Regions from separate parts of the Micromonospora sp. II genome, predicted to be linked through region 2. Evidence: predicted binding sites of a transcription regulator. Region 2 holds the regulator's gene; the other holds the start of a gene.
What was found. Region 2 encodes HrcA, which represses chaperone genes, less so after heat shock. Its sites were predicted from a motif close to GGTTNGCACNCTCNNNNNGAGNGTGCNAACC; they were not measured.
Positions count from the first base shown of each region.

Region 1: groES (co-chaperone GroES) is a predicted target of HrcA. The motif match lies at 2,364-2,394, and genes of this name have one in related genera.

Region 1 covers NZ_LYXF01000015.1:27,907-33,337, forward strand. The annotation lists gene A8711_RS08880 (molybdopterin-dependent oxidoreductase) at 1-142, opposite strand, end outside; gene groL (chaperonin GroEL) at 203-1,846, opposite strand; gene groES (co-chaperone GroES) at 1,917-2,231, opposite strand; gene A8711_RS08895 (methyltransferase domain-containing protein) at 2,488-3,720, shown strand; gene ybaK (Cys-tRNA(Pro) deacylase) at 3,775-4,254, shown strand; gene A8711_RS08905 (sugar ABC transporter substrate-binding protein) at 4,459-5,431, shown strand, end outside.
Region 2 covers NZ_LYXF01000016.1:30,280-35,710, forward strand. The annotation lists gene A8711_RS09415 (SDR family NAD(P)-dependent oxidoreductase) at 1-757, shown strand, start outside; gene A8711_RS09420 (16S rRNA (uracil(1498)-N(3))-methyltransferase) at 773-1,507, opposite strand; gene dnaJ (molecular chaperone DnaJ) at 1,509-2,654, opposite strand; gene hrcA (heat-inducible transcriptional repressor HrcA) at 2,728-3,750, opposite strand; gene A8711_RS31415 (DUF4870 domain-containing protein) at 3,984-4,628, shown strand; gene hemW (radical SAM family heme chaperone HemW) at 4,668-5,431, opposite strand, start outside.

The DNA of each region.
Region 1 (5,431 bases), on a different contig from region 2:
CGGGTTCGGCGGCGCCGAGCGCCACCACGGCGGCGACGACACCGGCCGACGCCGCCCGGCGGGGGGAGAGGGTGCTCACGGGCTCCAGTCTGGTCGCCCCGCGGGCCCGGCTGCCAATCTCGTCAGCGATCCGTAAGGACATATGCGTCAGGGCACACCACCGGGTCGGCGGTGTGCCCTGACGTCGGGCGTACTCCTCGGGTCAGAAGCCCGGGCCGTGCTGGTGGCCGTGCCCGTGCGAGTGGCCGTGGCCACCGGCGGCCGGCTCCGGCTCGGCCGGCTTCTCCACCACGAGGCTCTCGGTGGTGAGCAGCAGGCCGGCGATCGAGGCGGCGTTGCTGACCGCGTTGCGGGTCACCTTCACCGGGTCGATGATGCCGGACTTGGCCAGGTCGACGTACTCGCCGGTGGCGGCGTCGAGGCCGTGGCCCCAGTCCTTGCCGACGACCTTCTGCACCACCACGTAGCCGTCGTGGCCGGCGTTCTGGGCGATCCAGCGCAGCGGCTCGACGAGCGACTTGCGCACGATCGAGACGCCGACCTTCTCGTCACCGGTGAAGCCCAGGTCGTCGTCGAGCGCCGGCAGGATCTGGGCCAGGGCGGCGCCGCCACCCGGGACCGTGCCCTCCTCGACCGCGGCCTTGGTCGCGGCGATGGCGTCCTCGATGCGGTGCTTGCGCTCCTTCATCTCGACCTCGGTGGCCGCGCCGACCTTGATCACGGCGATGCCGCCGGAGAGCTTCGCCAGCCGCTCGGCCAGCTTCTCCCGGTCCCACTCCGAGTCGGAGGCCTCGATCTCCTTGCGGATCTGGGCGACCCGGTCGGCGACCTCGGAGGCCTGCCCGCCACCGTCGACGACAGTGGTGTTCTCCTTGTCGACCACGACGCGGCGGGCGGTGCCGAGCACCTCCAGGCCGACCTGGTCGAGCTTGTAGCCCAGCTCCGGGGCGACCAGCTCGGCGCCGGTCAGGATCGCCATGTCCTGGAGCATCGCCTTGCGGCGGTCGCCGAAGCCGGGGGCCTTGACCGCGCAGACCTTGACGGTCTTGCGCAGCGCGTTGACCACGAGCGTCGACAGGGCCTGGCCCTCGACGTCCTCGGCGACGATGAGCAGCGGCTTGTTGTTCTGGAGAACCTTCTCCAGCAGCGGCAGCAGCTCCTCGATCGCCGAGATCTTCTGGGTGGTGATCAGGATGTACGGGTCCTCCAGGACCGCCTCCTGCGCCTCCAGGTCGGTGACGAAGTTCGGCGAGATGAAGCCCTTGTCGAACTGCAGACCCTCGGTCACCTCCAGCTCGGTGACGAGCGCGGAGCCCTCCTCGACGGTGATGACGCCGTCGCGGCCGACCTTCTCCATCGCCTCGGCGATCAGCTCGCCGATCGCGGCGTCCTGCGCGGAGACGGTCGCGACGTGCGCGATCGACTCCTTGCCGGCGACCTCGACGGCCTTGCCGAGCAGCGCCTCGGAGACCTTGGCGGCCGCCGCGTCGATGCCCCGCTTCAGGCCGGTCGGGTTGGCGCCGGCGGCCACGTTGCGCAGGCCCTCGCGGACCATGGCCTGGGCCAGCACGGTGGCGGTGGTGGTCCCGTCGCCGGCGACGTCGTTGGTCTTTGTCGCCACCTCCTTGACCAGCTGCGCGCCGAGGTTCTCGTACGGGTTGGTGAGCTCGATCTCCTTGGCGATGGTCACGCCGTCGTTGGTGATCGTGGGCGCACCGAACTTCTTGTCCAGGACGACGTTGCGCCCGCGCGGGCCGAGGGTGACCTTGACCGCGTCCGCGAGGGCGTTGACACCGTGCTCGAGCAGGTGCCGGGCGTCGTCCGAGAAGCTGAGGATCTTCGCCATCAGTATCCCTTCGAAGCGACGTTGCCCCGGCCCGGCGAGCCGGACCGGGGCAACGACACTGATCGGTTGCTTACTTCTCGATGACCGCGAGGACGTCGCGGGCGGAGAGCACCAGGTACTCCTCGCCGGCGTACTTGACCTCGGTGCCGCCGTACTTCGAGTAGAGGACGGTGTCGCCGACCTTCACGTCGATCGGCACGCGGTTGCCCTTGTCGTCGATCCGGCCCGGGCCGACAGCGAGGACGGTGCCCTCCTGCGGCTTCTCCTTGGCGGTGTCGGGGATCACGATGCCCGAGGCGGTGGTGGTCTCGGCCTCGTTCGCCTGGACCACGATGCGGTCCTCGAGCGGCTTGATCGCAACCTTGGTCGCGGTAGTCACGGGCATACCCTCCCGGGTACTTGGTGTCGTTGCCGGCCGGCGTGCCGACCAGCGTCAATCTGCCACATGCCACCGGGCGGGGCCGTCGTCGCGGGTGCCGGTCCGCCTGGCGCTCAACCCCCGGGCACGAGGCTCGGGCGTTGGCACCCTCAGGGTGAGAGTGCTAATCGCAGGTTATTCCTCGGCTAGCACTCCGTCAAGGAGAGTGCCAACGCGCGTCGCCCTCCGTGTCGCGCCGGAACCGGCCCGGGAGAATGGGCGCGTGGATCTCGACCTGCTCGCCGTGCTGCGTACCCCCGAGGGGTCGGCGGCGCTCGCCGCGGCCGGGCGGGTGGCCGGCGGCGACCCGCTGGCGGCGGCGGCCGCGCTGCGCTCGGCCGGGATTCCGGGCGACCTCGCCGCCGCCGCGCTGACCCAGGCCGAGCTGCGCCGCCGGGCAGCAGGCAAGTTCGGCGCGGCGGCGGCCGGGATGTTCCTCACCCGGCCCGGGCTGGAGCAGGCCACCCGCGGGGTGGTCGCCGGCCGCCGGGCCGCACGGCTGCGCGCCGCGGGCGTGACCACGCTGGCCGACCTGGGTTGCGGCCTGGGCGCCGACGCGCTCGCCGCTGCCCGCGCCGGCATCCGGGTGTACGCGGTGGAGGCCGACCCGCTGACCGCCGCGATGGCCGCCGCGAACGCCGAGGCGGCCGGGCTCGCCGATCTGGTGACAGTCGAGTGCGGCGACGCCACGGAGTTCGACGTGAGCCGCGTCGAAGGCGCGTTCTGCGATCCGGCGCGGCGGCGGGCCGGCACCGGGCGGCGCGTCTTCGACCCGAACTCCTACTCCCCGCCGTGGGACTTCGTCACCGGTCTCGCCGCGCGGGTGCCGCGCACAGTGGTGAAGGTCGCGCCGGGGCTGGACCACGCGCTGATCCCGGCGGGCGCCGAGGCGGAGTGGGTGAGCGTGGACGGCGACCTGGTCGAGGCCGCGCTCTGGTGCGGCGAGCTGGCCGGCGGCCCGCGCCGCGCCACCCTGCTGCGCGAGAAGGAAGGGCCCCTTCTTAACGCCTCCGGTAGTAAAAGGGTCCCTTCCTATCACCTCACCGGCACGGGCGCGCAGGAAGCGGAGGTGGGGCCGGTCCGGCGCTTCCTCTACGACCCGGACCCGGCGGTGGTGCGCGCGCACCTGGTCGCCGAGCTGGCCACGGACCTCGACGCCACGCTCGCCGACCCGTCGATCGCCTACCTGTACGCCGACGTGGCCCGGCCCACCCCGTTCGCCCGCTGTCTGGAGATCACCGACGTGCTGCCGTTCTCGCTGAAGCGGCTGCGCGCCCTGCTGCGGGAGCGCCGGGTCGGCCGGGTGGAGATCCGCAAGCGCGGGTCGGCGCTGGAGCCGGAGAAGCTGCGCCGTGACCTGCGGCTGTCCGGCGAGGCGGCGGCCGACCTGGTGCTGACCCGGGTGGCGGGCGACCCCACGGTGCTCGTGTGCCGGCCGGTTCCGGTCGGCGGCTGACCCGGCTCACGTTTCCAGCTCGCGGTGTCGCGGCGCGCGGGTTAGCTTGAGCCCGTGGCGGGCCCTGGCACTCCGGCGATCGCGTTGCTGAGCAAGCGGAAGATCGCCCACAGCATCCACCCGTACGACGTCTCGCCGGACGCGCCGAACTACGGCGCGCTCGTGGCCGCGGCGCTCGGGGTGGCACCGGACCGGGTGTTCAAGTCGCTGGTCACCGAGGTCGACGGCGGGCTGACCGTGGCGGTGGTGCCGGTGACCGGCGAGCTGGACCTGAAGGCGCTGGCCGCCGCGATGGGCGGCAAGCGCGCGGTGATGGCGGACCGGGCGGTGGCCGAGCGGGCGACCGGGTACGTGCGGGGCGGCATCAGTCCGCTCGGCCAGCGTAAGCGGCTACCGACAGTCGTCGACTCCTCGGCGCTGGCGCACCCGACCGTGTACGTGTCGGCGGGCCGCCGGGGATTGCAGGTGCAGCTCACGCCGACGGATCTGGTGGCGCTCACCGGGGCGGCCACGGCATCGATCGCCGCCGCCTGAGCGGGCTCGTGACGGTACGTGTGGGAGCGTTCCCGGAGCACGCTCTCCCGGCGGTGTCCCGCGGGTGACAACCGCGTTGCTGAATTGTTACCGCCGCCAACAAACTTCTGACCTCGGCAGTCTTGCGGCGCATGGGAGGCGGGGAATACGTTGCCGGACACAACAAAACATCACCACTCCCCCACCTCCGAAAGGACCCTGCACATGCGCAAGGGCTTCCTCACCTTCGCGGCCGTCGGTCTCCTCGCGACCGGCAGCATGGCCGCCTGCGGTGACAACGGCGGTTCTTCCGACGAGGCCGGCGGCTCCAACGCCAAGAAGCCGAAGATCGGCGTGATCCTGCCGGACAGCAAGTCCTCCGCCCGCTGGGAGGGCGCGGACCGCAAGTACCTCAAGGCGGCGTTCGACGCGGCCGGCGTCGACTCCGACATCCAGAACGCGCAGAACGACAAGACCGCGTTCCAGACCATCGCCGACCAGATGATCACCAGCGGCGTCAACGTCCTGATGATCGTCAACCTGGACTCCGGCACCGGCAAGGCCGTGCTCGACAAGGCCAAGTCGCAGGGCGTCGCGACCATCGACTACGACCGGCTGACCCTGGGCGGCTCCGCCCAGTACTACGTCAGCTTCGACAACGAGGCCGTCGGCAAGCTCCAGGGCGAAGGCCTGAGCAAGTGCCTGACCGACAAGGGCGTCAAGAACCCGTCGATCGCGTACCTCAACGGCTCGCCGACCGACAACAACGCCACCCTGTTCAAGAACGGGTACGACTCGGTGCTCAAGCCGAAGTTCGACTCGAAGGAGTACACCAAGGTCGCCGACGACCCGGTGCCGGCCTGGGACAACGCGCAGGCCGCCACGATCTTCGAGCAGCAGATGACCAAGGCCGGCGGCAAGATCGACGGCGTGCTCGCCGCCAACGACGGTCTCGGCAACGCGGCCATCTCGGTGCTGAAGAAGAACAAGCTCAACGGCAAGGTCCCGGTGACCGGTCAGGACGCCACCAAGGAGGGCCTGCAGAACATCCTCGCCGGTGACCAGTGCATGACCGTCTACAAGGCGGTCAAGAAGGAGGCGGACGCCGCCGCCGAGCTGGCCATCGCGCTCGCCAAGGGTGAGCGGAAGGACACCGGCCAGACGGTCAAGGACCCGGAGGGCAACCGGGACGTGCCGG
Region 2 (5,431 bases):
GGGACGGGCGGTGCTGGTGACGGGGGCCTCGCGGGGCATCGGGCGGGCGGTGGCGCGAGCGTTCGCCGCAGGTGGGGACCGGGTGGCGATCCACCACCGGGACTCCGCCGAGCTGGCGGAGCGGCTGCGCGCCGAGCTGCCCGGCGACGGGCACGTGGTGGTACGCGCCGACCTGGCCGACCCCGACGCGGTACGCGCCATGGTGGACGAGGCGGCCCAGCGGCTCGGCGGTCTCGACGTGCTGGTGAACAACGCGGGCGTGTTCGGGCCGGCCGATCCCCCGCACCCGGTCTTCGAGAGCAGCTACGAGCAGTGGCGGGCGCGGTGGCGGGAGGTGCTCGACACCAACCTGGTCGGCGCGGCGAACGCGGCCTGGTGCGCCGCGCAGCACATGCGCGACAGTGGGGGCCGGATCGTCAACGTCTCGTCCCGGGGCGCGTTCCGGGGCGAGCCGGCCAACCCGGCGTACGGCGCCAGCAAGGCCGGGATGAACGCGATGGCCCAGTCGCTGGCGGTGGCCCTGGCGCCGTACGGCATCGGGGTGGCCTGCGTGGCGCCCGGCTTCGTCGAGACGGACATGACCAACGAGCACCTGAAGGCAGAGCGGGGCGAGGCGGTACGCGCGCAGTCCCCGTTCCACCGGGTGGCGCGTCCGGAGGAGATCGCGGCGGCGGTGCACTGGCTGGCGAGCCCCGAGGCCGAGTGGGCCTCAGGAACGATCATCGACCTGAACGGCGCTTCCTACCTCCGCTCCTGACCCACCCCCTCCCCGCTACCAGTGGGTCAGGCGGGTGGCCAGGACTGTCAGGGCGGCCACGCCTGCTGTGGACGTACGCAGCACCGACGGGCCCAGGCGGACCGTGCGGGCGCCCGCCTCGGCGAACGTGGCCAGCTCGTGGTCGGCGATGCCGCCCTCCGGGCCGACCACCAGGACGATCTCCCCGGCCGTCGGCAGGTCGACTGTGGTCAGCCGGTCCTGCGCGCCCTCGTGCAGCACGAACGCGGCGGCCGCGCCGGCGATCCGGCGGGCCACCGTGGCGGTGGACTCGTCCGGGGCGCCGGCCACCACCGGCAGCCACGGGCGGCGGGCCTGCTTGGCCGCCTCCCGGGCGGTGGCCACCCACTTCTGCCGGGCCCGTACGCCCCGGTCGCCGCGCCACTGCGCCACCGAGCGGGACGCCGCCCACGGCACGATCTCGTCCACCCCGACCTCGGTCATCGCCTGCACGGCGAGTTCACCCCGGTCGCCCTTGGCGATGCCCTGCACCACGACGAGCCGCGGGACGGGCGCGTCCGCGTACCCCCGGCTGGTGACGCGCAGGTCGAGCGTGCCCCGGCCGACGGCGGTGACCACCGCGGCGGCGGTGCCGCCCCGGCCGTCGGCGAGCAGCAGCTCCTCGCCGGCCCGCAGCCGCTGCACGGTGGCCGCGTGGTGGCCCTCCGGGCCGTCCAGCGTCAGCGTGTCACCGGTGGGCAGCGCCTCGACCAGGAACAGCGGGGCGGACACCTCAGGCGTGCCCGTTGAAGGCGTCGCGCATCCGGGAGAAGAAGCCGCCCTGCTTGGTCAGCTCGGCGACCTCCTCGCCGCGGGTCTTGGCGAAGTCGCGCAGCATCCGCTCCTGGTCGGCGTCGAGCTTGGTCGGGGTACGCACGTCCAGGTGCACGTAGAGGTCACCCCGGCCGGTGCCGCGCAGGTGCGGTACGCCCCGGGCGCGCAGCCGCAGCGTGCTGCCGGGCTGGGTGCCGGGCTTGACGTCGACGGTCTCCTCGCTGTCCAGCGTCTTGATGGTCAGCCGGGTGCCGAGCGCGGCGGCGGTCATCGGCACCGTCACCCGGCAGTGCAGGTCGTCGCCCTTGCGGGAGTAGACGTCGTGCGGCCGCTCGTGGATCTCCACGTAGAGGTCGCCGGCGGTGCCGCCGCCCGGGCCGACCTCGCCCTGCTGGGCCAGGCGGATCCGCATGCCGTCCTCGACGCCGGCCGGGATCTTGACGGTCAGCGAGCGGCGGGTACGCACCCGGCCCTCACCGGCGCAGGTCGGGCAGGCATGCGGGATGGTGGTGCCGTAGCCCTGGCAGACGGTGCACGGCCGGGCGGAGACCACCTGGCCGAGGAACGTGCGCTGCACCGACTGCACCTCGCCCCGGCCGGCGCACGCCTCGCAGGTGGCCAGGTGGGTGCCGGCTGCGGTGCCGGCGCCGGAGCAGGTGGTGCAGAGCACCGCGGTGTCGACGGTGATCGGCGCCTCGACGCCGAACGCGGTCTCGTTGAGGTCCAGTTCCAGGCGCAGGATCGCGTCCGCGCCGGGCCGGGTGCGCGGCCGGGGTCCCCGGCTGCCGCCCGCCGCGCCGCCGAAGAACGCGTCCATGATGTCCTGGAAACCGACGAACGGACCGGCGCCGCCGGGCCCGCCCGGGCCGCCCATGCCACCGCCGCCGGGGGCGAGCGGGTCGCCGCCGAGGTCGACGATCTGCCGTTTCCGGTCGTCCGAGAGGACCTCGTACGCGGCGTTGATGTCCTTGAACTTCTCCTGGGCCTCCGGGTCCGGATTGACGTCCGGGTGGTACTGCCGCGCCAGCTTGCGGTAGGCGCGCTTGATCTCGTCGTCGGAGGCTTCCCGGCTCACGCCGAGAATGCCGTAGTAGTCCCTGGCCACTGCGTTAGGTGTCCTCATGTTCGTCTCGCGTCGCTCCGGTCGTCGGCCGCAACCGGCCGTCGGCCCTGACTGGTCAGTTCTGGGCCAGCAGTTCGCCCACGTAGCGTGCCACGGCCCTCACCATGGCGATATTGCCGGGGTAGTCCATCCGGGTCGGCCCGAGCACGCCGAGCCCACCGACGATGGTGCTGCCCGGTCCGTAGCCGGTGCTGACCACCGAGGCGGCCCGCAGGTTGTCGAACTCGTTCTCGTCGCCGATCAGCACGCGGGTGGTGCTCGGCTCGGTCTCGCCGATCAGTTTGAGCAGCACTACCTCTTCTTCGAGCGCCTCCAGGATCGGCCGCAGCGAGCCCTGGAAGTCGAGCAGGCCGCCCCGGGTGAGGTTGGCCTGGCCGGCCAGCGCGAGGCGCTCCTCGTGCCGTTCCACGAGCGTCTCCAGCAGCACCGTGGACAGCGTGGTCATGGCCGGGCGCAGGTGCGGCGCGGACTCGTCCACCAGGGCCTGCACCAGCGGCGGCGTCTCGGAGAGCTGGCTGCCGACGAGCTTCTCGTTCACCAGCCGGCGCAGGTCGGTCACGTCGTCGGCGGGAACCGGGGCGGGCAGCTCGACGAGTCGCTGCTCGACCCGGCCGGTGTCGGCGATCATGACGACCATCAGCCGGGTGGTGGAGATCGGCACGAGTTCCAGGTGACGCACCTTGGACCGGGCCAGGCTCGGGTACTGCACCACGGCGACCTGCCGGGTGAGCTGGGCGAGCAGCCGGACCGTGCGGTGCACCACGTCGTCCAGGTCGACCGCGCCGACCAGGAAGCGCTCGATGGCGCGGCGCTCGGCGGGGCTGAGCGGCTTGACCCGGGAGAGCCGGTCCACGAAGAGGCGGTAGCCGCGGTCGGTGGGCACCCGGCCGGCGCTGGTGTGCGGCTGCCGGATGTAGCCCTCCTCCTCCAGCACCGCCATGTCGTTGCGCACCGTCGCCGGGGAGACGCCGAGCTGGTGCCGCTCGACCAGGGCCTTGCTGCCCACCGGCTCCTGCGTGGCGACGTAGTCCTCGACGATCGCGCGCAGCACGGCGAGTTTGCGGTCGTCGAGACCCATGTCCCCACCTCCTGACACACCTCGGCCGGGCCGGCACGCGGCATCCGCCGGGCGGCTGGCACTCGACTGTAGCGAGTGCCAGTCTACGTCGGCACCCCCACCGACGCGATGATCGCCTGACGGACCTGCGGTGCGGCCCACCACACCGCGCGGCACGCCAGGGCCGAACAGCCGGTCACGCTCGGTCTGTGTCGCCCTGGTGCGACTTGCCCGCTGGCCCTACCGTGACCTCCATGACTGAACCTCCTCGCCCTCCCGGAGCAGGGGACTCCGGCCCCCAGCCCGACCCGTCGGCGCCCTACGGCTCCGGCGAGCCGCCCACCGCTCCACTGTCCGGCGCGCCGGGCGCGGGCGGGTATCCCCCGCCCGGTGACTATCCGCCCCCGGGCGGCTACCCGCCCCCCGGTGCCCAGCCTCCGCCGGGCGGCTACCCGCCCCCTGGTGGTTACCCCCCGCCGGCCGGCGCGCCGGGCTACGGCGCCGGTGGCGGCTATCCCGGCGGTGGCGGCTACGGCCCGGCCGGGTACGCCAACAACGACGAGAAGACCTGGGCCCTGGTGGCGCACTTCGGTGGCGCCGCGGGCGTCATCATCGGTGGCGGTCTGCTCGGCTGGGTCGCCCCGCTGATCGCGATGATGACCCGCGGCCAGCAGTCGCCGACCGTACGCGCCCACGCGGTCGCGGCGCTGAACTTCCAGATCACCTGGACCATCGCCAGCGTCCTCGCCTGGGTGATCACGGTCATCACCTGCGGGATCCTGTTCTTCGTCCCGATGCTGGTCTGGCTGGTGCCGCTGATCTTCGGGATCATCGGCGGGGTCAAGGCCAACGAGGGTGTGCTCTACCGCTACCCGATGACCTACAACTTCGTGAAGTGACACCGCCGGCCGGCCGAGGGGGCGGCCGGCCGGCGCCGGTCACGGCAGCAGGTCGCGTACCACCGCGTCGGCCAGCAGCCGTCCGCGCAGCGTCAGCACCACAAGCCCCCGCGCGTACGCCCCGGCGTCGAGCAGCCCGGCGTCCCGGGCCCGCTCGGCGCCCGCCCGGCCGGGCTCGTCCAGCACGTCCAGCGGCAGCCCGGAGGCGAGCCGCACCCGCAGCATCACGTCCTCCATGTGCTGCTCGTCCGCGCTGAGCACCTCCCGGGCCAGTGCCGGCGAGGCGCCCTCGGCCAGCCGCGCCGCGTACGCGCTCGGGTGCTTGACGTTCCACCAGCGCACGCCGCCGACGTGGCTGTGCGCCCCCGGGCCCAGGCCCCACCAGTCGGCGCCGGTCCAGTAGAGCAGGTTGTGCCGGCACGCCGCCGCCGCCGAGCGGGCCCAGTTCGACACCTCGTACCAGGAGAAGCCGGCCGCGCCGAGCGCCGCCTCCGCGGCCAGGTAGCGGTCCGCCGCCACGTCGTCGGAGGGGTACGGCAGCTCGCCCCGGCGCATCCGCGCGGCCAGCCGGGTGCCGTCCTCCACGATCAGGGCGTACGCGCTGACGTGGTCCACCCCGGCGTCGACCACCTGGGCCAGCGAGGCAGCGAAGTCGTCTGCCGTCTCGCCCGGCGTGCCGTAGATCAGGTCCAGGTTCACGTGCTCGAACCCGGCGTCGCGCGCCTCCAGCGCGGCGGCGGTGGCCCGGCCCGCGCTGTGCCGCCGGTCCAGCACCGCGAGCACCCCGGGCGCGGCGGACTGCA